Regions from separate parts of the Streptococcus cameli genome, predicted to be linked through region 3. Evidence: predicted binding sites of a transcription regulator. Region 3 holds the regulator's gene; each other region holds the start of a gene.
What was found. The regulator Rex, encoded in region 3, represses fermentation and respiration genes when NADH is low (regulators of the CRP and FNR family bind a similar motif). The targets are predictions, from matches to a motif close to TTGTGAANTANTTCACAA.

Region 1 (8,140 bases), on a different contig from region 3:
CAATAGCCGGTTCGCCATATACGACTGCATGCTCTCCCATTAAGATAATTTTCCCTGTTGCTCTTCCGATTGCCATTTTTTCACTCCTTTTTTCGTTTTCTATTATACCATTTTCACTTGAAAGATTCTTAGAAAAAAGACCCTATCGGGTCTTCTTGGATAAATAGCGATGGAAAAGCAGGGCTAAAAAACTAGCACGAAAGACATTGTCTAAAACCGTAGCCAACCAGACCCCCATTAATCCCCAACCTAGAAGACGTGTCAAAACAAATCCCAAACCAACACGAATCCCCCACATCCCAATACTTGTCGCGTAAAAAGGGAGCTTGGCATTTCCTAGCCCCTGCCAGGTTGCTGTATAAATCAAGGTCCCCGCCGTTGCTGGTGCTCCGACCAACGAAAACAACATGACTAACAAACTAGCAGATAACACCTGAGCGTCTCTACTGTATAGGTGTGTCAGCGTATCTCCAAAAAACAAGACAAGGCCGGCCAGTAGCAAGAGACTAAGAACCGATAAGACAAGGTTGTAGCTCACCATTCGTTTGACCAGTTTCTGGTTTGCCTGTCCACTGGCTTGCGCCACCAAAATCACAGTCGCTGTCGCAAATCCAAGGGCTGGCATATAATTCAGTTGTGTCACTGTTTCACCAATCGCGTTCCCAGCCACAGTCGCTGTTCCCAACGACACAATCAAACCAACCACCACCACATCTCCTGCCCGCATCATGAGTCGCTCTCCTGCTGTTGGCAAGGCTAAGGCCAGCAAGTTCTTCTCTATGCGCCAACCTGTGTACTCAAGCGGGAACGGCAACTGTTTCCATAAAACAATACAGGCTATGACACGAGCTAATATCGTTCCTAAGGCCACTCCGACTATCCCTGCTTGAAAGACAAATACACCAAGCGCAGAAAAAAGCACATTTAGCACGTTACTCAGCAAACTAACATACATGGGTAACTGGTTCTTACCCGTCGCTCGTAATACCGCTCCCAAGGACGTCATAATCCCTAAAAAGATGATGCCACCCCCCACCAGCATTAGGTATAGTCCCCCTGCTTTTGCAACAGCTGCCTCTGCTCCTAACCAGAACAAGAGCTCTTGGCCAAAAACAATTGAAAACAGCCCTAAAACAACACTCGAAAAGACACTTAACAGCACGGATTGACCTGCTTGATGAGGCAATTTTTCTGTTTGTTGTTTACCGATTGATCGGGCCAAGATAGCAGAAGTCGCCGAAGCCAATGCGATAAATACGGCTTGAAAAACCGCTAAAATATTATTTGCAACCGAGACTCCTGAAAGCGCCACCACTCCGAGAAAAGCAACCAAATAAGTATCCACCATTCCCATCAAAAATTGCAAAAAGTTTTCAACCATAGCCGGCCAGGCAATCTTTAAAATTTTATTGATTTCATACATGTCTTTATTATACCAAGATTTTACGAAAGGCGATAAAAAAGGATTCTTGCCATCGAATCCTTTTATCCTATTTATAAACCAAGATACCGCTCTACTTCAGCCTGCATCTCATCTGCGGCCACAACGGTTGTGTGTCTCACTGGAGCCGTCTCAAGACCATCTACTGCTGGTGGCAAGGCTACCCCAGACACCTCATGCAAGAGCGCCAAGGCCTCAAAATCCGAAAGACCTGTTTGTTCTGTCACAGCTTCAACAGCCACAACTGGGAATTTGTAGGGACTGGCCGTCGAGACAATAACGGTCGGTCTGCTATCTTCAGTTTCTTCTCGATAGGCGTTATAAACGGCTGAAGCAACCGCCGTATGCGGGTCTTCCATGTACTGATTTTCATCCCAGACCCGTTTGATTTCAAGTGCGGTCTCGCTTTCTGTTGCAAAACCAGCCGCAAACAAGTTTAAGATGTCCTCATTCACTTCTGCTAAGCTATATTGTCCTTCATCGTTTAAAGCCTGCATCAAGGTTGCTGTTTTTGCGGCATTATTACCAACAAGATGGAAAATCAAACGCTCCAAATTAGACGATACTAAAATGTCCATAGATGGACTAGTCGTCACTTTGAACTCCCGTTTTTTATCGTAGGTTTTGCTGGCAAAGAAATCTGTCAAGACCTTGTTTTCATTGGAGGCACAGATCAATTTGCCAATCGGCAAACCGATTTGTTTGGCATAAAATGCCGCCAAGATATTTCCAAAATTCCCTGTTGGAACAGTGAAATTGACCTCGTCTCCTGCTTGGATTTCTCCTTTTTTAACCAATTGAGCATAGGCCCAAACATAATAAACAATTTGTGGCACCAAACGGCCGATGTTCATCGAATTGGCTGATGAGAACTGGAGACCTTTTTGCGCCAATTCTTCACGCAATGCAGCATTGTTGAACATGTCTTTGACATTGGTCTGTGCATCATCAAAGTTTCCATCAATGGCCACAACATGGGTATTGTTCCCTGTTTGTGTCGTCATCTGCAATTCTTGAACTTTTGAAACCCCATCACGTGGGTAAAAGACCACAATCTGAGTTCCTGGTACATCCGCAAAACCAGCCATGGCAGCTTTCCCCGTATCACCAGAAGTCGCTGTCAGAATCACAATGTCATTTTTTAGGCCGTGTTTTTTAGCTGCTGTTGTCATCAGATAAGGCAAGATCGACAAGGCCATATCCTTAAAGGCAATCGTTGACCCACGGAATAACTCCAAATTATACTGCCCTTTTAAGGCCACAAGCGGAGCAATCTCATCCGTATCAAACTTACTATCATAGGCATGAGAGACACAGTAGTCAATTTCTTCTGCTGTAAAATCATCTAGAAAAGCGGATAAAACCATGCGCGCCACATCTTGGTAGCTAGCGTCCTTCAACTGTTCAAAATCGAAAGTCAGAGTGGGATAGCTAGTTGGAGTAAACAAGCCTCCATCTCTTGCCAAACCTTGTAAAATAGCCTGACTGGCTGTTACCTTGTTATTTTCATCACGGGTTGATTGGTATAGTAGGGTCATAAGGTATCCTCGTTTGTATAATCTTTCATCTATTCTACCATAATTATCTGAAAATTGGGACTAAAACGTTAAAAACTCCACTTCATTCTCCTGACAAAAGAAAAAAGTTTGGAACAACCACCGTCCCAAACGATTGACAGGGTGTTCCTCTCTCTAACAACAGACCCTCCTTATCACTGTTTTACATTTATCGTAATATTTTATAAAACAAAATCTATCAAAAAAGCAACCAAACGGTTGCTTTTTCTGTCTATAAATCTAGTAAAAACTAGAAGGATTTGCCGTTATTTCAAACGTCCTGGACGTTCCTTGTATCCATAGTAAGCATCTTCAATGATTTCTTGCATGTGGTCTACCATTGGCAAGCGTGGGTTTGCTGGTGAACATTGGTCTTCATAAGCAAGGAGAGCCAATTCACGTGAGTATTTCTTGAGTTCTTTCTCGTCCACACCTTGTGCTTTCAAGTTCATTTCAATACCTACGCGCTCACCCAATTCGTAGACAGCTGTCGCAAAGGCATCAACTGCTTCTTCTGGTGTTGAGCATGGAAGGCCAAGCATGCGAGCGATGTCTTGGAATTTCTCATCTGCTTTCCAATAGTTGTACTTAGGCCATGTTGTTGTTTTAGATGGGCGAGTACCGTTGTAGCGGATAACATATGGAAGTAAGATGGCATTTGTCCGACCGTGAACTGTATGGAAGCGTCCACCAATCTTGTGGGCCATGGAGTGGCTCATTCCAAGGAAAGCATTGGCAAAGGCCATACCTGCCATGGTTGATGCGTTATGCATTTTCTCACGAGCTTCTGCATCAGCTGTTTTCACTGAAGCTTCAAGATATTCAAAGACCAATTTAATCGCCTGAAGCGCAAGACCATCTGTGTAGTCGTTGGCAAAGTTAGAGGTATAGGCTTCAGTTGCGTGCGTCAAGACGTCCATACCAGTGTCTGCTGCGATAAAGCCTGGAACTGTTTCTACCAAAGCAGGGTCTACGATGGCAATAGTTGGGGTCAATGAGTAGTCAGCAAGTGGATATTTGCGATTATTTGCTTTATCTGAAACAACGGCAAATGGTGTTACTTCTGAACCAGTACCAGATGTTGTTGGAATACCGATGTATTTGGCTTTTGCACCAAGTGATGGGAAGCGGAAAGCACGTTTGCGGATATCCATGAATTTTTGTACCAAGTCACGGAAATCAATTTCTGGTTGTTCATAGAAGAGCCACATTACTTTGGCTGCATCCATAGGAGAGCCACCACCAAGAGCAATGATGGTATCTGGTTCAAAATTACGCATCACCTCTGCACCGCGTTGGATTGTTGTGATGTCTGGATCTGGTTCAACATCTGAGAAGATTTGAACCGTTACTTTATTGGAACGGGCTTGAAGTTGGTCGACAATACGTTGTACAAAGCCAAGTTTTTCGATTGATTTATCAGTAACAATCATGACACGTTCAAGGCCTTCTGTTGTTTGAAGGTATTGAATCGCATTGCGTTCGAAGTAGATTTTTGAAGGAACTTTAAACCATTGCATATTATTTCTACGTTTCCCTACTTTCTTGATGTTGAGAAGGTTGATAGCAGATACGTTATCACCTACTGAGTTGCGTCCGTAAGAACCACAACCAAGTGTCAATGATGGTAAGAAGGCATTATAAACGTCACCGATACCACCGAAAGTAGATGGAGAGTTCCAAATCACACGCATCGCACGTACACGAGTACCAAATTCTTTCGCCAATTCTTCGTCTTTTGTATGAATCGCAGCTGAGTGACCAAGACCGTGGAATTCAACCATTGCACAGGCCTTGTTCAAACCGTCTTCACGGTCTTCTGCTTTCAATACAGCAATAACTGGAGACAATTTTTCACGTGTCAACGGCTCATTTTCACCAACTTCAGCACATTCTGCCGCTAAGATGTTGGTTCCTTCTGGTACTTTGAAACCTGCTTGTTCTGCAATCCATGCTGCTGGTTTCCCAACGATGTCCGCATTTAATTTAGCACCAGCACAGTTTTTGCTATTGGCTTTCACACCGAAACAGAATTCTTCAAGAAGCGCTTTTTCTTTTTTATTGACGAAATAAGTATGGTAAGATTTGAATTCTTCCACAAATTCTTTGTAAATTTCTTTGTCAATAATAACCGCTTGCTCAGAAGCACAGACCATACCGTTGTCAAATGATTTAGACATGACAATATCGTGAGCCGCTTGGCGGATATCAGCAGATTTTTCGATGTAAGCAGGAACGTTACCTGCACCGACACCAAGGGCTGGTTTTCCACATGAATAAGCCGCACGCACCATGGCGTTACCACCAGTTGCCAAAATAGTAGAGATACCATCGTGATTCATCAAAGCATTGGTTGCTTCAATCGATGGTTTTTCAATCCACTGCACACAGTTTTCAGGTGCACCTGCCGCAATCGCTGCATCACGAACGATACGAGCCGCATGAGCAGATGATTCTTGAGCTGATGGGTGGAAACCAAATACGATTGGGTTACGTGTTTTCAAAGAAATCAGAGCTTTGAAAATCGCAGTTGACGTTGGGTTAGTTGTTGGTGTCACACCACAGATAACGCCGACTGGTTCTGCAATTTTTGTCAAACCAGTAACTGGATCATCTTCGATAATCCCAACTGTTTTCACACCGCGCATATTGTTGACAACATGCTCACAGGCAAAGAGATTTTTAGTTGCCTTGTCCTCAAAGACACCACGACCAGTTTCTTCTACGGCATGTTGTGCCAAGATTCCATGTGCATCAAGAGCCGCTACTGAAGCTTTCGCTACAATGTAGTCTACTTGTTCTTGATCCAATTGTTTCATCGCCTCAAGAGCAACGAGACCTTTTTGCACCAATTCATCAACGTGAGCTTGTGCTTGTGCTACTTTTTCTTCAGGTGATAGAGTTTTATCAGCCATTGGGTTTCCTCCAAAATTTTGTTTTCTCTTTTTAAAAAGTTGCTTGTTAACTTTTTCACAATATTATTGTACCTTATTTCCGAGCATTTGTAAAGAGTTTGTTAAAAGATTCACAATGTTTTTTTCTTTTTTTGTGAAAATTTTTTGAAAATCCCTTTGTACCACTGTTTTAGATTTTTGATTGTGATTATTTTCTCAAACTTTTTTTCTTTCACAAATCAATACATAGGTAGGTAAGCGATTACATTTTCAGTGTAAAATACATACCTATCAAGAGCAATGATGGGTATTCTCTTTTTATATAGATTAGTTACATTTGTTTCCATCTAAAATCGTTCCTTGTGATATAACCTCCTTGTTTATTCTTTTAAATTTATTATACTAAATTCATTTTTGTTGGTCAATAAGATTCAAAAAAGACCCCAAATGTTCCTTTTCACGTCTAACATTTGGGGATCCTTACGAAGAAATCATCTTCTTATTCATTTATTTGGGCAAGCAAATCAGAAAATTGCTTGCTAATTTCCTCCAACGTCGCTACACACTCTTTTCTGGTCTGATTGTTTCGAAGAGTAACCTGTCCAGATTCCACTTCGCTCTCACCCAAGGTGATGAGGGTTTTTGCTTTTAAAACGTCAGCGGATTTGAATTGGGCCTTGATTTTGCGGTTCAATACATCGCGTTCTGCCTTAAATCCTTGTTTGCGGATGGCTTGTACCAATTCTAATGCTCTGCCATTGACAGACTCTCCGAGTACGGCGATGTAAACATCCAAGTCTTGCTCAACAGGAAGGGCGATACCCTGTTTGTCAAGAACCAAGAGCAAGCGTTCTAAGCCTAGTCCGAAACCAAAACCTGGTGTGTCTGGTCCGCCAAAGTATGCTACCAGGCTATCATAGCGGCCGCCGGCACAGATGGTCAATTCTGATTTTTCAACGGTGGTGATAAATTCGAAGATGGTGTGGTTGTAGTAATCCAAGCCACGAACCATATTGGTGTCAATGACATAAGGGATACCGATGGCTTCCAGCATGTCTTTGACAGCGTCAAAATGTGCCTGACTTTCTTCATCTAAATAATCCAAAATAGAAGGTGCCTGCTCAACCGCTAGCTTATCTTCTTTTTCTTTTGAATCCAAGACCCGTAGTGGATTTTCTTCCAAACGGCGTTGGCTGTCTGCTGACAATTGGTCCTTTAAAGGGGTCAGATAGGCAATCAAGGCCTCACGATAAGCCTTACGGCTATCGGCATTTCCCAGTGTATTGAGGTGCAGGGTCACATCCTTGATCCCTAGTTTTTCAAACAAATGATAGGCCATGGCAATGGTCTCGACATCTGTCGCAGGGTTTTTGGAACCAAAAGCTTCTACTCCGATTTGGTGGAACTCACGCAAACGTCCTGCTTGGGGACGTTCATAGCGGAACATCGAACCAATATAGTAGAGTTTCACTGGTTTTTGCACTTCTGGGGCAAAAAGTTTGTTTTCGACATAGGAACGCACCACCGGTGCTGTCCCTTCTGGCCGTAAGGTAATATGGCGCTCACCCTTGTCGTAAAAGTCATACATTTCCTTGGTGACAATGTCTGTCGTATCTCCAACAGAGCGGCTAATCACTTCGTAATGCTCAAACATGGGGGTGCGGATTTCTCCATAATTATAGGCCGCAAATGTCTCACGGGCTAAATTTTCAACATACTGCCACTTGGCAGCGTCCACAGGCAAAATATCCTGGGTTCCTTTTGGTTTTTGTAATCGCATTTTCATCTCCTTTGCCTCAAGTCTTATCTTTTATCCATTCTACCACAATTTTTGCACATTTTCTCCTTAAATGATAAGGACAAACTGACAAGTGTCGTTTATTGTACAAATAATGCAACACGATTCTTTTTTGTCCAATATATTGGTAAGAAATCCCTCTAAATAATCGTTTTTTAAGGAAACAGGCCCTTATCTGTTCATTTTTTTGAAAAAAAGTGTCAAGTAACTTTACTTTACAAAAATCTTTTGATATACTACTAGAGTTGGCAAAAGCCAAAGACACATTTGAAAGGAAACAAAAGAAAATGGCAGTACCTGCACGTCGCACCTCAAAAGCGAAGAAAAACAAACGTCGTACACACTACAAAGTAACAGCTCCAACTGTTAAGTTTGATGAAACTACTGGAGACTACTCACGTTCTCACCGTGTATCTTTGAAAGGATACTACAAAGGACGTAAAATCGAAAA
Region 2 (8,140 bases), on a different contig from region 3:
TCAGCTAGTCAGGCTTTTTATGAAAATCTCCTAGGGTCAAACCATTGTCTCAGCTTTTCGCAAGCAGAAGGAGAAGATTTAATTGTTCCAGCCGAGGAAACGTGGGACTTGGAGAGTCTGCGCTTGATTGTGACAGAAGAAACGGATTTAGAGAAGGTAAAAAATAGCCTGACGAGTGATTGCTTTATGGATAAAAAGGGTCGTTTTCTTCAGACATCCGATCCAAGCCACATTGATGTTTGGGTTGAAAAATGAACCAAGCCATTTTCAAAAAGATAGAGGAGCAGATAGCAGAAAATCTGTATCTCGGAGCAAGTTTAGCACTTTACCAAGATGGACAGTGGCAAGAGCATTATCTAGGCCGGTATACAGAAAAATGGCAAACAAAGCCTGGCTTAATCTATGATATTGCCTCTGTCTCGAAAGTGGTTGGAGTAGGAACTGTTCTCATTTTCTTGATTCAAGAAGGACGAATAGATTTAGATGAGACGCTCCACTTTTACTATCCTGCTTTTCAAAATCAGAGTGTAACGATTCGACAGTTGGTCACCCATACATCAGGCATTGATCCCTATATTCCGAACCGAGATGCCCTCAATCAAGATGAGTTGAAAGAGGCCATTTTGGCTATCTCAGTGACAGATGATACTGAGTTTTGCTACACAGATATTAACTTGATTTTATTGGGATTCTTGTTGGAAGAGGTGTATGGGAAGACCTTGGATCAGATTTTAAGGGAACAAGTCTTTCTGCCTTGGAAAATGTCCGAGACCTCCTTTGGGCCTGTTTCTGAAGCAGTGCCGACCGTCAAGGGAATTGGTGATGGAGTCGTACATGACCCCAAGGCCAAGGTCTTAGAAGGACATTGTGGGTCTGCGGGGTTGTTTTCAACTCTTTCTGATTTAGAAAAGTTTGTCCAGCACTATTTGCAAGATGATTTTGCAGAAACAGTGACGGAGAACCTGAGTCACTCCAAACCACGTTCGATTGTGTGGAATCTTGATGATGAGGAATGGCTGGATCATACTGGTTACACAGGTCCATTTATTATGCTCAATCGCAAGCGACAAGTGGCTGCTATTTTCTTGACCAATCGGACCTACCTCTATGATGACCGGCCCTTATGGATTGAAAAACGCAGGCAACTGCGAGATGTTATCAAAGAAAATTTATAGGTATACTATCCTAATACGATTTTCTCTTAACCCAATAGCTATGAGACTAAACCAAGGCAAGTCCCTTGGTTTTTGCTGTTTCTGACTATTTGGCTGCGCAAACAAATTGATACAAAACTGTCATATTTCGCCTTATTTTGATAAAAAAATGTAATAAAATTTATTCTTTCTTAATCTGAATGTGATTTGATTGACGTATTCTTTTGATAAGATTAGGTTACTAAAAATATGGAGAAAAAATGATGAAAAAGTCAATCGGTAAATGGACTATGTGTGCTTCTGTGTTGGTAGCAGGTTTGCTCGTCTCTCAATCTGTGAAGGCGGATTCTTATGTGGTGCAAAGCGGAGACTCCTTTTATTCTATTTCACAAGTCTACGGGATTGATCCCTATGAATTGGCAGGCCACAATGGTTTAGGAATTTATGATGTGATTACACCAGGCCAAATGCTCACGATTCCTGGAACAAATGCAAATATCGTACAACAGAATCCAGCATCAAATTCTGCAACAACTGCTATCTCAAGTTACACGGTCCAAAGTGGCGACTCTCTTTCTTCTATTGCCTATGCTCATGGTGTGGACTATGTTCAGTTAGCTACAACAAATGGATTGTCTGTCTATGATATGATTGTTCCGGGACAAGCCTTGCAACTGCCAGGGGTTGTAACAGCCACTTCGCACAATCACTCTTCTTACTACTTGCCTGGTTACGATTATGAACCAGGGATTAACTATCCAGTTGGTCAGTGTACTTGGGCAGTTCAAAAGTTAACAGGCTGGGCTGGAGATTGGTGGGGCAATGCGTCAACATGGGCTAGTAACGCGGCGCGTGAAGGCTTTGCGGTCGGTACAACTCCTATTGTTGGTTCTATCGTGGTATGGAATGACGGTGGTTTTGGACACGTAGCCTACGTGACTGCGGTTGAAAGTGATACGCGTATTCAAGTGCTCGAGGCTAATATTAATGGACGCCAGTGGATTGACAACCATCGTGGTTGGTTTAATCCATTAGATACTACGAGTCAAGTTTCTTATATTTATCCTCCTCATTAAACATGAAAGCCCCACTGATTTCTGAGCAGGGGGGCTTTTCGTTAGTTGTGTAAAAAAAGAAGAAAACAATTGATTTCTTCTTTTTATTTGTCTTATTTGATCAACTCATCTACAGAATCATCAAGTGAAAGCACTTCGTGGAAGACACGTTGTGTCAATTCAGTTTTTTGTTCTTTAGTGAGGTATTTGGTGTTAACACAGTAACCAGAGATACGAACGATAACATCCTCGCCAGCCATGATTTTCTCATAGACGTCGTTGAGGTCCATAACGTTCAAGTTTACGTGTTGGCCTCCACCTTCAAAGTAACCATCAAGAATGGTCACAAGGTTTGTCACTTGCTCGTCAAATGTCTTACCAAGTGCTTTTGGTGAAACTTGAGTGGTGAGTGAGATACCATCGTTAGCGTGGTTGAAGTTGAGTTTTGAAAGTGAATTCAAGTTTTGTAACCAACCACCACGTGATTTAGAAGTTGGGTTGGCACCTGGTGGGAAGAATTCTACTTTGGAAGTGTTGACAGAACCATCTTCGTTGAGGAATACTCCACGGTGAACTGGAGAGTTACCAGTTTGTTTAGAGTAGGCAACGTTTGATGTGATGGTCAAGATAGACACAGCTGCTTCAGCGTTTTTGTAAAGTGGTTTGTTTGCAAGACGAGTATAGAAGGCTTCCATCAACCATTTTGCGATGTCATCTACACGGTCATCATCTTCACCGTAGCGAGGGAATTCACCGATTACTTCATAGTCATAGATGAAGCCATCTTCGTCACGGATTGGTTTAACTTGCGCGTATTTAATCGCTGAAAGTGAGTCAACGGTGTTAGCGAATCCACAGATACCGAATCCCATGTTGGCACGAAGGTGAGTCGGCAAGAAGGCCATTTGAACAGCTTCGTAGTTGTACTTATCTGTCATGAAGTGAATAATGTTCATGGCATCGACATAAGTATCAGTCAACCAATCAAGGGCGATTTCAAAGTTTTTAATCACTTTATCATAGTCAAAGACTTCTTCGTTGAACTCTTCAACACCATCAAAGACTTTATAGTCTTTATGAACATCGTCGTAACCGTTGTTCCATGAAGACAAGAGACCTTTCAACACGTTGACGCGGGCACCGAAGTACTGAATGTTGTGGCGTTTGTCTTCGTTTTCTGGGTCAAGTGGTGACACACAGCATGAGATACATGACATCTCACCATAGCCGTCTTTGGCCATTGTTGATACACCTTCGTATTGGATAGAAGAGTGTTTGTGGCTCATTGCCATACAGTAACGACGGAATGCATATGGTAATTGGTCTGACCAAAGAACGGTCAAGTTTGGTTCTGGTGAGTTACCGATGTTGTCAAGCGTGTTCAAGAAACGGTAATCCATTTTTGTAACACGGTGACGACCATCATTACCCATACCAGCCATTGATGTTGTCAAGAAGGTTGGGTCACCTGAATAAATTTCATCAAATGCTTTTGTACGTGCAAATTTAACCGTACGGAGTTTCAACACAAAGTCGTCTACAAATTCTTGGATTTCAGACTCTGTGAAAGTACCGCGAGCCAAGTCGCGTTCTGCATAGATGTCAAGAACGATTGGTACACGTCCAAGAGAGGTTGCAGCACCATTGATCACACGGCAGACTGCCATGAAGGCGATGTTAACCCATTGGATTGCTTCTTTAGTGTTCATCGCAGGTTTGCGAACATCAACACCATAGTGGTCACCTAGTTTTGCAACTTGTTGCAATGCTTGGTACTGGAGGTTGATTTCTTCACGAAGACGGATTGATTCTTCGTCAATTTCAGTGATAGCATTCCAGTCAGCTACTTTTTCTTTCATCAAGTAGTCTGCACCATAAAGAGCAAGACGGGCATACATACCGATGATACGACCGCGTGAGTAAGCATCAGGAAGACCTGAAACGTGGTGTGAGTGGCGAGCGCGACGGATATTAGCAGTGTAAGCACGGAAGATACCGTCGTTTACAGTTGTTGCATGCTTTGTATAAATTTCATGAAGAACTGGGTCTGGCTCATAGCCATTTTCAATCAAAGTGGTTTCAGCCATACGGATACCACCGCGAGGCATGAAGTTCAATTTGAAGAGTTCGTCATTTTGAATACCGAAAATCAATTCGTTTTCTTGGTCAATATAACCAGCTGGGATATCTGCAATTGAAGTTGCACGGTCGATATCCATTGGGAAACGAGTATCTTCGTAATGAGCCTTTGTCTCTTCGATGATTTTCTTAATCTTGAGAGAGCGTTCGGTTGGGCCTGCCAAGAAACTTTCATCGCCATCATATGGTTTGTAGTTGGCTTGAACGAAGCGCGTTACACTTGCTTTGTCTTGCCAATCCGTTCCAGCAAAACCTTCCCAGGCTTGGGCAAAAATGTCTTCAGTAACATTTTGTGATTGTACTTTTGTTGACATGAGGGTTCTCCTTTTTTTTAGATGTCTTAGACACCTTTATGTTAGTATTATAACACTTTGAGATAAAAATCACAAGTTGAAAACGGCATGAAACCTATGAAAATAAAATGAAAATTAGAATGGTTATTTTCTATAAATGAACTGGCTTTACTCCCGTTTTATGCTTTTTTATCTTTTTGCAGTATAATAGATGTAGGACACAATAAGGAGGCAGTGATGTTAATTTTTCCTTTGATCAATGATACCTCGCGGAAAATTATCCATATTGACATGGATGCCTTTTTTGCTGCCATAGAGGTTCGCGATAATCCTAAGTTAAAAGGCAAACCGGTCGTCATTGCACGAGATCCTCGGACATCAGGTGGCAGGGGAGTGGTTTCGACCTGTTCCTATGAAGCCAGAGAATTTGGGATTCATTCGGCTATGTCTGCGAAAGAGGCCTATGAACGCTGTCCTCAAGCAATTTTTATCTCTGGAAATTATGAGAAATATGTGGCAGTAGGACAGCAAGTCCGTGCTATTTTTCATCGCTATACAGACTTGGTGGAGCCCATGTCAATTGACGAAGCTTATCTAGATGTGACCGACAACAAGTTGGGAGTTTCCTCTGCTATTAAAATTGCAAAATTGATCCAGTATGATATTTGGAATGAATTACATTTAACAGCTTCAGCAGGTGTTTCCTACAATAAGTTTTTGGCAAAAATAGCATCTGATATGGAAAAGCCAAGAGGTCTAACAGTTATATTGCCAGAAGAGGCAGTTACTGTCTTATCTGCCTTGCCGATTGAGAAATTTCACGGTGTTGGTAAAAAAAGTGTTGAACGACTACATGAGATGGGGGTGTATACAGGTCGTGACTTGTTAGAGATTCCAGAGATGACCTTGATTGACCGATTTGGAAAATTTGGCTACCAACTCTATCGCAAGGTTAGAGGAATTTCCAATTCGCCCGTCGTGACACACCGAGAAAGAAAGTCAATTGGCAAAGAGCGAACCTATGGGAAACTCCTGTATACAGAAGACGATGTTTATAAAGAACTGATCAGTCTTGCTCGGCGGGTTCATCAAAGCTTGGAAAGGTATGGAAAGAAAGGAAAGGTTGTTGTGGTCAAACTGAGGTATGCGGATTTTACCACATTGACCAAGCGAAAAAGTCTGACAAACTGGATCGACAATGCTGATGAAATTGAGAGTGTAGCGAGGGAATTGGTCGACCGGATCGGTCAATTTGACAAAGGGATTCGGCTGTTAGGGATTACGCTCACGAATTTAGAAAAAACACCTGATTAGTAGTGAACTGTCAGGTGTTTGTTGTTTGTACGATTGGTATATGATCAAGTGGAGTAGAGGATTCTTTTGAATTTTTTACTGTCGTAAGCTGTAGATTTGATTGTTTATAATATAAAAAATTTACTAAAACAATCTTATTTTTAGCTATTTATATAGTAGATTTTCTCTAGTAAAAAGGGTGTTAGAGTGAATGAAGTAGTTTTATAGACTTCTTTAGAAATATAAAATTAATTAAATATAATTAATGTATTCAAATTCAAAAGATAGTGTTATTATTTTTACTAATTTTTAGTAAAAAGAATGGATTTTCTATTGACATTTTTTTCAAAAAAAGATACCATAGATTTATAAAGAAACCGTTTACAAAATTGATTGCTTGTTTAAGCATTGCTTTTTCTTAAAAAGAAAGGAAGTAGAATGAAAAAGTATTTGAAGTTTTTTGCTGTTGCAGCTGTTGCAACTTCACTCGTTGCATGTGGAAATGCAGGTGGTTCTGGAAGTGACTCAGGAAAAGGTAAGGGGGAAACTTACCAAGTTGGTGTTGCAATCTATCAGTTCAATGATAACTTTATGACACTCTATCGTGAAGAGTTGGAAAGCTATTTCAAACAATTGAGTGAAGAAACAGGCAATACCTATAAGTTGGATATTCAAGATGGGAAACAAGATCAAGCAACTCAAACAGAGCAAATCAATAACTTTATTGCACAAGGTAAAGATGTTATTCTTGCGAACTTAGTTGACCCGACTGCAGCAGGTTCTGTGATTAGTTCCGCTCAAGCTGCGGAGATACCAGTTGTCTTTATCAACCGTGAGCCAGAGGTCGCAGATTTAGAATTATGGCCAGGTAAGACAACTTATGTGGGTGCAGATGCAACACAATCTGGTACTTTCCAGGGTGAAATCATTGCTGCAACTGAATCCAAAGGGGACATCAACGGAGATGGAACTTTACATTACATTACACTCTTTGGAGATCCAGCCAATGTTGATGCACAACAGCGGACAACTTATTCTGTTAAAGCGATTGAAGATGCAGGAATTAAAAATGCAGCCTTGGCAGAACCATATCTTGCGAACTGGGATACTGCCAAAGGTCAAGAGATGACAGCATCTGCTTTGGAGCAATTTGGTACAAAATTGGACGTTGTATTCTCTAACAATGATGGTATGGCCGTTGGAGCTGTTACAGCAATCCAAGCTGCTGGTCGTAAAGTTGGCAAAGATATCTTAGTTGTGGGGGTTGATGCTATTCCTGATGCGATGGAATTGCTCGCAAAAGGTGATTTGACAGGTACAGTATTAAATGACCACTTTAACCAGTCCCACACTGCAGCAGATGTTGCCGTTGAGTTAATCAATGGAAAAGATGTGGAGTCTTACTATTGGGTTGATTATGTAAAAGTAATTAGTGAAGCTGATGCGGAATTAAAAGAAGCAAAAGCTAAAACTGAGACAACAAAAGAAGTGAAAGCACGTTATGCAGAACGTGAAAAAAATTCGAAATAGTCATCATTTCGAGTAATCAATTTTGAAAAACGACTCGTGTGTTCTCACTGTTCCGATATGCTAAAATAAGCACTATAAGAACAGTGGGAACTTATTTTTTTAAAATGGGAAGGCCGTGGAGAATGAGTGAATATATTTTAGAAATGAAAGATATAACCAAGACATTTCCAGGGGTTAAGGCATTGGATCAGGTAACATTTAACTTACGTCCAGGAACGGTTCATGCCTTAATGGGAGAAAATGGTGCTGGAAAATCCACTCTAATGAAATGTTTGTTTGGGATTTACCATCGGGATGGAGGAACCATTCTTTTTGATGGGAAAGAAGTTGATTTTAAAGAATCAAAAGAAGCCATTGATGCAGGTATCTCGATGATACATCAAGAATTGCAACCGATTCGTATGATGACAATTGCAGAAAATGTATTTTTAGGGAATTATCCACTTGGAAAATTTAACTTGGTGGATCATGCTAAAATGAATGCGGAAACCAAATCCTTGCTAGAAGAAGTTGGTTTGCATATTGATCCCAAAACCCTGTTAAATGAATTGACGGTTTCTCAGATGCAGTCGGTTGAGATTGCAAAAGCCATTTCTCATAATGCTAAGATTGTGATTATGGACGAGCCGACCTCTTCTTTGACAAGCTCTGAAGTGGAAAAATTGTTTGAAATAAT
Region 3 (8,140 bases):
TGGACCCCTTGGTCCAACCACTTATTATTCTAGCACTTTTTGAAAACAAGTACAAGCAGAGTAGGGAATTTGAAAATGTTTACATTTCAAACAACTCTTATCTTATTAAAATAAATATAACTTATTTTGTGGTATAATAGTAGTAAGTATTTCTAGTGGAAACGAGGCCATTTAGTGCAAGATAAAAATTTAGTCAATATCAATTTAACCAGTGAAATGAAGACCAGTTTCATTGATTATGCGATGAGTGTTATCGTATCTCGTGCGCTTCCTGATGTACGAGATGGGTTGAAACCAGTTCATCGCCGTATTTTGTATGGGATGAATGAATTGGGGATAACACCTGATAAGCCCCATAAAAAATCTGCTCGTATCACGGGTGATGTTATGGGTAAATACCATCCACATGGTGACAGTTCGATTTATGAAGCTATGGTTCGGATGGCTCAATGGTGGAGCTACCGTCACATGCTTGTTGATGGTCATGGAAACTTTGGTTCGATGGACGGAGATGGTGCTGCCGCGCAACGTTATACCGAGGCAAGAATGAGCAAGATTGCTCTTGAAATGCTTCGTGACATTAACAAAAACACAGTTGATTTCCAGGATAACTATGATGGAAATGAGCGTGAGCCGTTGGTGTTGCCAGCACGTTTTCCAAATCTTTTAGTCAATGGGGCAACAGGGATTGCCGTTGGTATGGCGACAAATATTCCACCACATAACCTTGGTGAAACCATTGATGCTGTCAATTTAATTATTGATAATCCTGAAGCAACAACACGTGACATCATGGAAGTTTTGCCTGGACCAGACTTTCCAACAGGTGCCCTTGTAATGGGCAAATCTGGGATTCATAAGGCTTATGAGACAGGAAAAGGCTCCATTGTTCTTCGTTCTCGTACAGAGATTGAAGAATTTGGAAATGGCCGTGAGCGGATCGTTGTTACTGAGTTCCCATACATGGTCAACAAGTCGAAGGTACACGATCACATTGTTCGCTTGGCTCAAGAAAAGCGGATTGAGGGTATCACAGCTGTTCGAGATGAATCGAGTCGTGAAGGTGTCCGTTTTGTGATTGAAGTTCGCCGTGATGCGTCTGCAAGTGTTATTTTAAATAATCTTTTCAAATTAACGCAGATGCAGTCCAACTTTAGCTTTAATATGTTAGCGATTCAAGGCGGAGTACCTAAGATTTTATCCGTCAAAGAAATCTTAACTGCCTATGTTGAACACCAAAAAGAAGTGGTAGTGCGTCGGACGCAATTTGACAAGGATAAGGCTGAAAGCAGAGCCCATATCTTAGAAGGTCTCTTGATTGCACTGGATCATATTGATGAAGTTATCCAGATTATCCGCAATTCAGAGACAGATGCGATTGCTCAGGCAGAATTAATGAACAAGTTTGACTTGAGCGAGCGCCAAAGTCAAGCGATCTTAGACATGCGTCTTCGCCGTTTGACTGGTTTGGAACGAGACAAAATTCAATCTGAATATGATGAGTTAATGGCTTTGATTGCAGATTTGGCAGATATTTTAGCCAAACCAGAACGAGTCATTGCTATCGTCAAGGAAGAGCTGTCAGAAGTCAAACGCAAATATGCTGATAAACGCCGGACAGAATTGATGATTGGTGAAGTTCTTTCTCTTGAAGACGAAGACTTGATTGAAGAAACGGATGTCTTGATTACCTTGTCCAACAAGGGATATATTAAACGTCTTGCACAAGAAGAATTCCGTGCTCAAAAACGGGGTGGTCGTGGAGTTCAAGGAACTGGTGTTAAAGATGATGACTTTGTCAAAGACATGGTTTCCTCCAGTACGCATGATCGCTTGCTCTTCTTTACGAATACTGGTCGGGTTTACAGATTGAAGGCCTATGAAATTCCAGAATATGGTCGAACTGCAAAAGGCTTGCCAATCGTGAATTTACTGAAACTGGATGAAAATGAATTTATTCAAACCGTTATCAATGTTGGTCGTGAACGCAATGATGGCAATTATTTGTTCTTTGCAACCCGCCAAGGTGTGGTCAAACGGACAAGCGTCTCAGAGTTTGGTAACATTCGTCAAAATGGTCTGAAAGCCTTGAATCTAAAAGAAGATGATGAATTGATTGCAGTCTTCTTGACAAATGGTCAATCCGACATCTTTATGGGGACAAAATTCGGCTACTCTGTTCGCTTTGATGAGACTGTTGTTCGTAATATGGGTCGATCTGCAACAGGGGTTCGTGGTGTCAATCTTCGAGATGGGGATCAAGTCGTTGGTGCAACGGTTATTTCAGATGATCAAGAAGTACTCGTGCTAACAGAAAATGGATACGGGAAACGGACTCCAGCAACTGAATACCCGACAAAAGGCCGTGGCGGTAAAGGGATTAAGACCTTGAATGTCACGGATAAAAACGGTCACTTGGCTGGTGTTGTTACCGTTTCTGGTGAGGAAGACATGATGGTCATGACCGATACAGGCGTCGTTATTCGAACCAATGTGTCAAATATCTCTCAAACAGGTCGATCGACTATGGGTGTAAAAGTTATGAGGCTAGATGAAGATGCGAGAATCGTTACATTTACCTTAGTGGATCCAGAAGATGATACTGAGGAAACAGAGGAGTAGCATTGATGAAACAGCATTCTAAAAAACGAATGAGACAAAATCATTTTATAAGAAACTTCTTTATTTCGATTTTGTTAATACTTTCTATGTTACTTATTTTTAGTACTTCGATTCGCAATATGATTATTGTTTGGTATTCGAACCATTACCAAATTAGTAATATTTCAAAGGATGAAATTGAAAAAAACAAGAAAGCCAATACTACATTTGATTTTTCACAAGTAGAATCTATTTCAACAGAAGCTATTTTAAAATCGCAGTGGGAAGCCCAAAATCTTCCAGTTATCGGAGGGATTGCTGTTCCGGAATTGGGTGTAAATTTACCAATTTTTAAAGGTTTATCAAATACAGCCTTAATGTATGGTGCTGGAACAATGAAAGAAAACCAAGAAATGGGAAAAGGGAATTATTCTTTAGCTAGTCACCATGTTTTTGGTATGACTGGAGCAAGTGAAGCCCTCTTTTCTCCTCTTGAAAATGCTAAAAATGGAATGAAAATTTACATTACTGACAAAGATAAGATTTATATCTATATCATTGATTCTGTTGAAGTTGTTGTACCAGAAAGAGTAGATGTTATCGATGATGTCCCAGGTCAAAATAGGATTACACTAGTAACTTGTGATGACTTTGCAGCAACAAAACGAACGATTGTTCAAGGAGCTTTAAAGTCAGAAATTGCTTTTGACGAAGCTTCTGATGAAATGAAAGACTACTTTAAAAAATCGTATAATCAGTTACAATTATAAAACCTAGTATCTTTTATTAGGTTTTTTCTTTATCCTAAATTACGAATAGAGAGATAGGAGGTTACCGATGTATACAATTCAATTTAAAGAAGAAGCGCTATTACCTAGAGAAAGGTTAATGGCTGTTGGTGCAGAGAGATTAAGTAATCAAGAATTATTGGCCATATTACTACGAACAGGGACAAAGACGCAACCAGTCTTACACCTAGCCCAGGAACTCTTGGCCAAGATTCAACATCTGGCAAATCTCAAAGAGCTGTCCATTGAAGAATTACAGACACTTACAGGCATTGGTCGCGTCAAAGCGATTGAGATCAAAGCTATGCTGGAACTTGGAAAGCGGATAAGTCAATCGGAATTAATTTTGGAAGAACGGGTATTGGGAAGTGAACGTTTGGCTAAAAAAATGATTAGCGAGATTGGTCATGAGAAGCAGGAACATCTGGTAGCCTTATATTTGAACACGCAAAATCAAATTATCTCCCAAAAAACGATTTTTATCGGTAGTGTGGATAGAAGTCTAGCAGTTCCTAGAGAGATTTTGCACTATGCAGTCAAATGTATGGCGACATCGGTTGTTGTTGTCCATAATCATCCTTCAGGTATGGTCGAACCCAGTCGAAATGATATTGATTTTACAGGGAATTTAAAAAAGTCCTGTGAAACACTAGGACTTGTCTTATTGGATCATGTAATTGTGGGAAAAAGCAACTATTTTAGTTTCCGTGAGGAGAGTGAATTATTTTAAAGGTGATTTACTACAAAGGAAAAGAGATTTTTCTCGAGTGTTCTATCTTCTACCATCAATTCTGGATGCCATTGAACACCAAGATAGGGATACTGATCTTTTCGTTCGATGGCCTCAATGATACCATCATCAGAGGATCTAGCAGTGATTATTAAATCAGGTGCCAGTTTTTTTATCGCTTGGTGATGAAAGGAGTTGATTGAGGCATGCTCACCGTAAATAGTTGCTAATAATGAATCTTTTTCAATCCCGATATCATGAACTGGTGTAGCAGAAGCAGCCGTCTGCCAATGATTCGGAATATCTTGGTAAAGGGTTCCTCCCATTAAGACATTAAAGAGCTGGGTTCCACGACAGACTGTAAAGATTGGTTTGTTTTGAAGAAGGGCTTCTTTCATTAACGCTAATTCAAAGAGATCCCGCTCCAATAAATAGTCGTCGCTGTCAATGCTTTGCTCTTCCTGGTAAAATTGTGGTAAGACATTTTGTCCACCCGTGAAAATCAATTTATCCGCTAAAGTAACGTATTCTTTTGCTAATTCTGGTTCAGATATGGGCATGATAAGGGGGACACCACCAGCTTCCTGCACCGCTGTTACAAAACCAGTAGCGCAGTAGCTAAGGTGAGGGGAGACGGTGTCGTTTGAATCAAAAAATTGATTTCCCGTAATAGCAATAATTGGTTTTTTCATGAAACTTAGCCTTTGCGCATGAAATAAAGAAGGGTTTGAAGTTCACTTGTTAAATCGACATACTGTACAACAACATCTTTTGGAACAGATAGATTAACAGGTGAAAAGCTTAAGATCCCTTTAATGCCAGCTTTTACCAAAGTATCAGTTACTTCTTGAGCCACGCTACTTGGAACTGTTAAAATGGCTGTTTTTGTATTAGTACCCTTAATTTTCTCTTCTACTTCGGATATGGCATAAATAGGAACATTTTGGTCTTCTGTTCCGACAACGGGATTATCATCTGATTCAAAAGCCATCACAATTTTCATTTTATTGCGTTCATGGAAGCGATAGTGAAGAAGGGCGCGTCCCATATTTCCGACTCCAACCAACATAACATTAGTAATGGAATTGTCGTTTAAGATATCAGCAAAAAAATCCATCATATTTTTGATATCATAGCCAAAACCACGTCGACCCAATTCTCCAAAATAGGAAAAGTCACGGCGGACAGTGGCAGAATCAATACCAATTGCTTCTGCAATTTCTTTTGAACTGGCCTTCTCAATTTTTTCTTTGTGGAATCGTTTGAAGATACGGTAGTAGAGTGACAAGCGTTTAGCTGTGGCTCTCGGAATCGCACTATCTTTTTCTTTTTTCACAATCTATTTCTCCATTCGTTTTCTGTTTTTCTCTATTATCTATTGTAGATGATGTTTGTGAAAAAATCAACGTATATGCATTTAAAAATAAAAAACAAGGATTTTCCTTGTTTTTTTGTAGTATTATTGTTCGATCTTTGTGAAAATTTCACGGTCCACTAAACTTTCCATGAGAAAATAAAACTTCTCTTGTATGACTGTTCTTTCCTGGTTTTTAAAAATATTCACAAGATGCAAACCAGATTTGTCAGTGATATTGATTTTAAAACCAGTTAAATCTGAATTGATGATGATTTTTAACAAAAATCCTTGATTTGAATTTGGAACTTCCTCTAACATACGAGTTAGTTGGTAATTTCCAACTTTTGTGACTTCAAAAGTATTGTCACGTAATGTGTATTTTCGGATTGCTGGATGAATCTGATAAGTGTAGCGGCAATCTTTTAGGGTTACTTGTTGTTCAAATGCCATTAGGCGGCACCTCCAATGATTTCATTTATTATTTGTGTTGCTCTTTTTATCTCTGCAACTGTGTTTTCTTCTGAAAAGCTAATTCGGATGGATTCTGTAAGACGATGAGAATTTGGACCGTAATAAGCTTCCAATACATGGCTTTTTTGGACTACACCAGCCGTGCAGGCTGATCCACTTGAAACGGCAATTCCTGCTAAATCCAATCTCATGAGGATTTGTTCGTTCAGTTGGTCTGTAAAGCCAATGTTTAAAACATAGGGCAGACAATCTTGTGTCTGATTTAGATAGTAGTTAGTTGCATCTAAGTGTTGTAAAAATGATTTTTTTAAAGCCTCGACCGTTTGAAAATTGGTATCTAGCATGTCAATTTGATGAGAAAGAGCAGTGGCCATAGCAGCGATACTTGGGATGTTTTCGGTCCCAGCACGATGCTCGCTCTCTTGTTTGCCACCATGAATTAAGGCATCAAACCGTGGCAAGCGACTGTATAGAAATCCTGTTCCTTTTGGACCATGAAATTTATGAGCGGAGGCAGACAGAAAATCAATGTGTAGCTCTTCAGGTGATATAGGAACCTTTCCAATAGCTTGAACCGCATCGACATGGAAGACAGCTGGATGATTTCTTAGTAATAGACCGATTTCTTTGATTGGCAATACATCACCGGTTTCGTTGTTAGCAAACATGGTGCTAACCAAGATGGTATCTGGTCGAAGTGCTTCTTGAATCTGTTGAGCAGAGATGGTTTGATTGATTGGTTGAATATAGGTTATTTCAAAACCAAATCGTTTTTCAAGGTATTCCATTGTATGCAACACAGAGTGGTGTTCAATGGCAGTCGTAATAATGTGTTTTCCCTTATCTTGGTGGGAAAGAGCGTAACCTTTTATGGCCAAATTATTTGCTTCGGAGCCTCCTGATGTAAAGATAATACAACTTGAAGGAACCTCCAAAATCTTCCCAATTGTTTCCCTTGCAGTGCGTAGAATTTGATTAGCCTTGCGTCCAAAAGAATGAATACTAGACGGATTGCCGAATATTTCTTTTGATACTTCTATCAATGTCTGGAGGGCTTGATCAGAAAGAGAAGTCGTTGCTGCATTATCAAGATAAATCAAAGACAGGTCTCCTTTTATTTCTTATTGGGTACAGAATAATTAAACAGAGGGCTAACTGGACGGCGTTCGTGGATACGAATAATCGCATCCGCAATCAATTTACTAGCAGTGATATAAGCAATATTTTTAGGTAGATTTTCTTTACTTACTACGGAATCTGTTACTAAGATTTCCTTAATAGGAGCCTGATCTAGTAATTCTGTCGCATTTCCTGCAAATAACCCATGACTTGCTACGGCATAAATTTCTGTTGCACCATTTTCTTGGACGATTTTTGCTGCTTCTGAGAAAGTACGGCCAGTATTTAATATATCATCAATTAAAATGGCTTTTTTACCAGCAACCTCCCCGATGATATAGCCTTGTGAGCGCTCAGAATCATCTTGTGCATAATCGATAATGGCAATCGGAGCGTCAAGGTATTCAGCTAGACTACGGGCCCGTTTAATGCCTGAATTTTTTGGACTAACAATGACAACATCATTTCCTGTTAACCCTTTTTCAACATAATAGTCTGCAAAAAGAGGAACTGTAAAGAGATTGTCTACTGGAATGTCAAAGAAGCCTTGAACTTGAACTGCGTGTAAATCTAAGCTAACAACACGATTCACGCCAGCTTTTACCAGCATATTGGCAACTAATTTTGCTGTAATTGGTTCGCGCGGTGCAGCGGTTCGATCTTGTCTTGCGTAACCAAAGTATGGCATGACAACAGTAACAGAATTGGCACTAGCACGGATGCAGGCATCAACCATAATCAATAATTCCCATAAATGATTGTTGACAGGATAGCTGGTTGACTGAATGATATAGACATCGACACCCCGAACACTTTCTTCGATGTTGATCTGAATTTCTCCATCGGAAAATTGGCGAGAAGAGGCTTTTCCAAGCGGAATACCAGCGGCTTCTGAAATTTTTTCAGCAATAGCTCGGTTTCCTGAAAGTGAAAACAACTTAATTTGTTTGTCGGCATATGGTTGAACCATGTCAAAAAATTCTCCTTTTGAATGTTCTAGCAGGAACAGCGTTTGTTAGCTGAACCGATGAGATCTACATACAGTACTATTTTACCAAAAAACCGTAATTTTTT

Region 1: adhE (bifunctional acetaldehyde-CoA/alcohol dehydrogenase) is a predicted target of Rex. The motif match lies at 5,956-5,973, and genes of this name have one in related genera.
Region 2: pflB (formate C-acetyltransferase) is a predicted target of Rex. The motif match lies at 4,720-4,737, and genes of this name have one in related genera.

What each region holds. Positions count from the first base shown of each region.
Region 1 is NZ_JBRUIM010000001.1:176,816-184,955, reverse strand. It holds gene mvk (mevalonate kinase) at 1-76, opposite strand, end outside; gene ACVR1I_RS00925 (MATE family efflux transporter) at 143-1,423, opposite strand; gene thrC (threonine synthase) at 1,495-2,979, opposite strand; gene adhE (bifunctional acetaldehyde-CoA/alcohol dehydrogenase) at 3,264-5,912, opposite strand; gene hisS (histidine--tRNA ligase) at 6,391-7,671, opposite strand; gene rpmF (50S ribosomal protein L32) at 7,977-8,140, shown strand, end outside.
Region 2 is NZ_JBRUIM010000001.1:117,528-125,667, forward strand. It holds gene ACVR1I_RS00610 (CppA N-terminal domain-containing protein) at 1-255, shown strand, start outside; gene ACVR1I_RS00615 (serine hydrolase domain-containing protein) at 252-1,175, shown strand; gene ACVR1I_RS00620 (CHAP domain-containing protein) at 1,415-2,230, shown strand; gene pflB (formate C-acetyltransferase) at 2,323-4,662, opposite strand; gene dinB (DNA polymerase IV) at 4,879-5,955, shown strand; gene ACVR1I_RS00635 (galactose ABC transporter substrate-binding protein) at 6,373-7,464, shown strand; gene ACVR1I_RS00640 (sugar ABC transporter ATP-binding protein) at 7,587-8,140, shown strand, end outside.
Region 3 is NZ_JBRUIM010000005.1:36,943-45,082, reverse strand. It holds gene gyrA (DNA gyrase subunit A) at 175-2,622, shown strand; gene ACVR1I_RS09005 (class A sortase) at 2,628-3,371, shown strand; gene radC (RadC family protein) at 3,439-4,119, shown strand; gene ACVR1I_RS08995 (gamma-glutamyl-gamma-aminobutyrate hydrolase family protein) at 4,116-4,811, opposite strand; gene ACVR1I_RS08990 (redox-sensing transcriptional repressor Rex) at 4,817-5,455, opposite strand; gene ACVR1I_RS08985 (DUF1831 domain-containing protein) at 5,579-5,926, opposite strand; gene ACVR1I_RS08980 (cysteine desulfurase family protein) at 5,926-7,047, opposite strand; gene ACVR1I_RS08975 (ribose-phosphate diphosphokinase) at 7,062-8,036, opposite strand.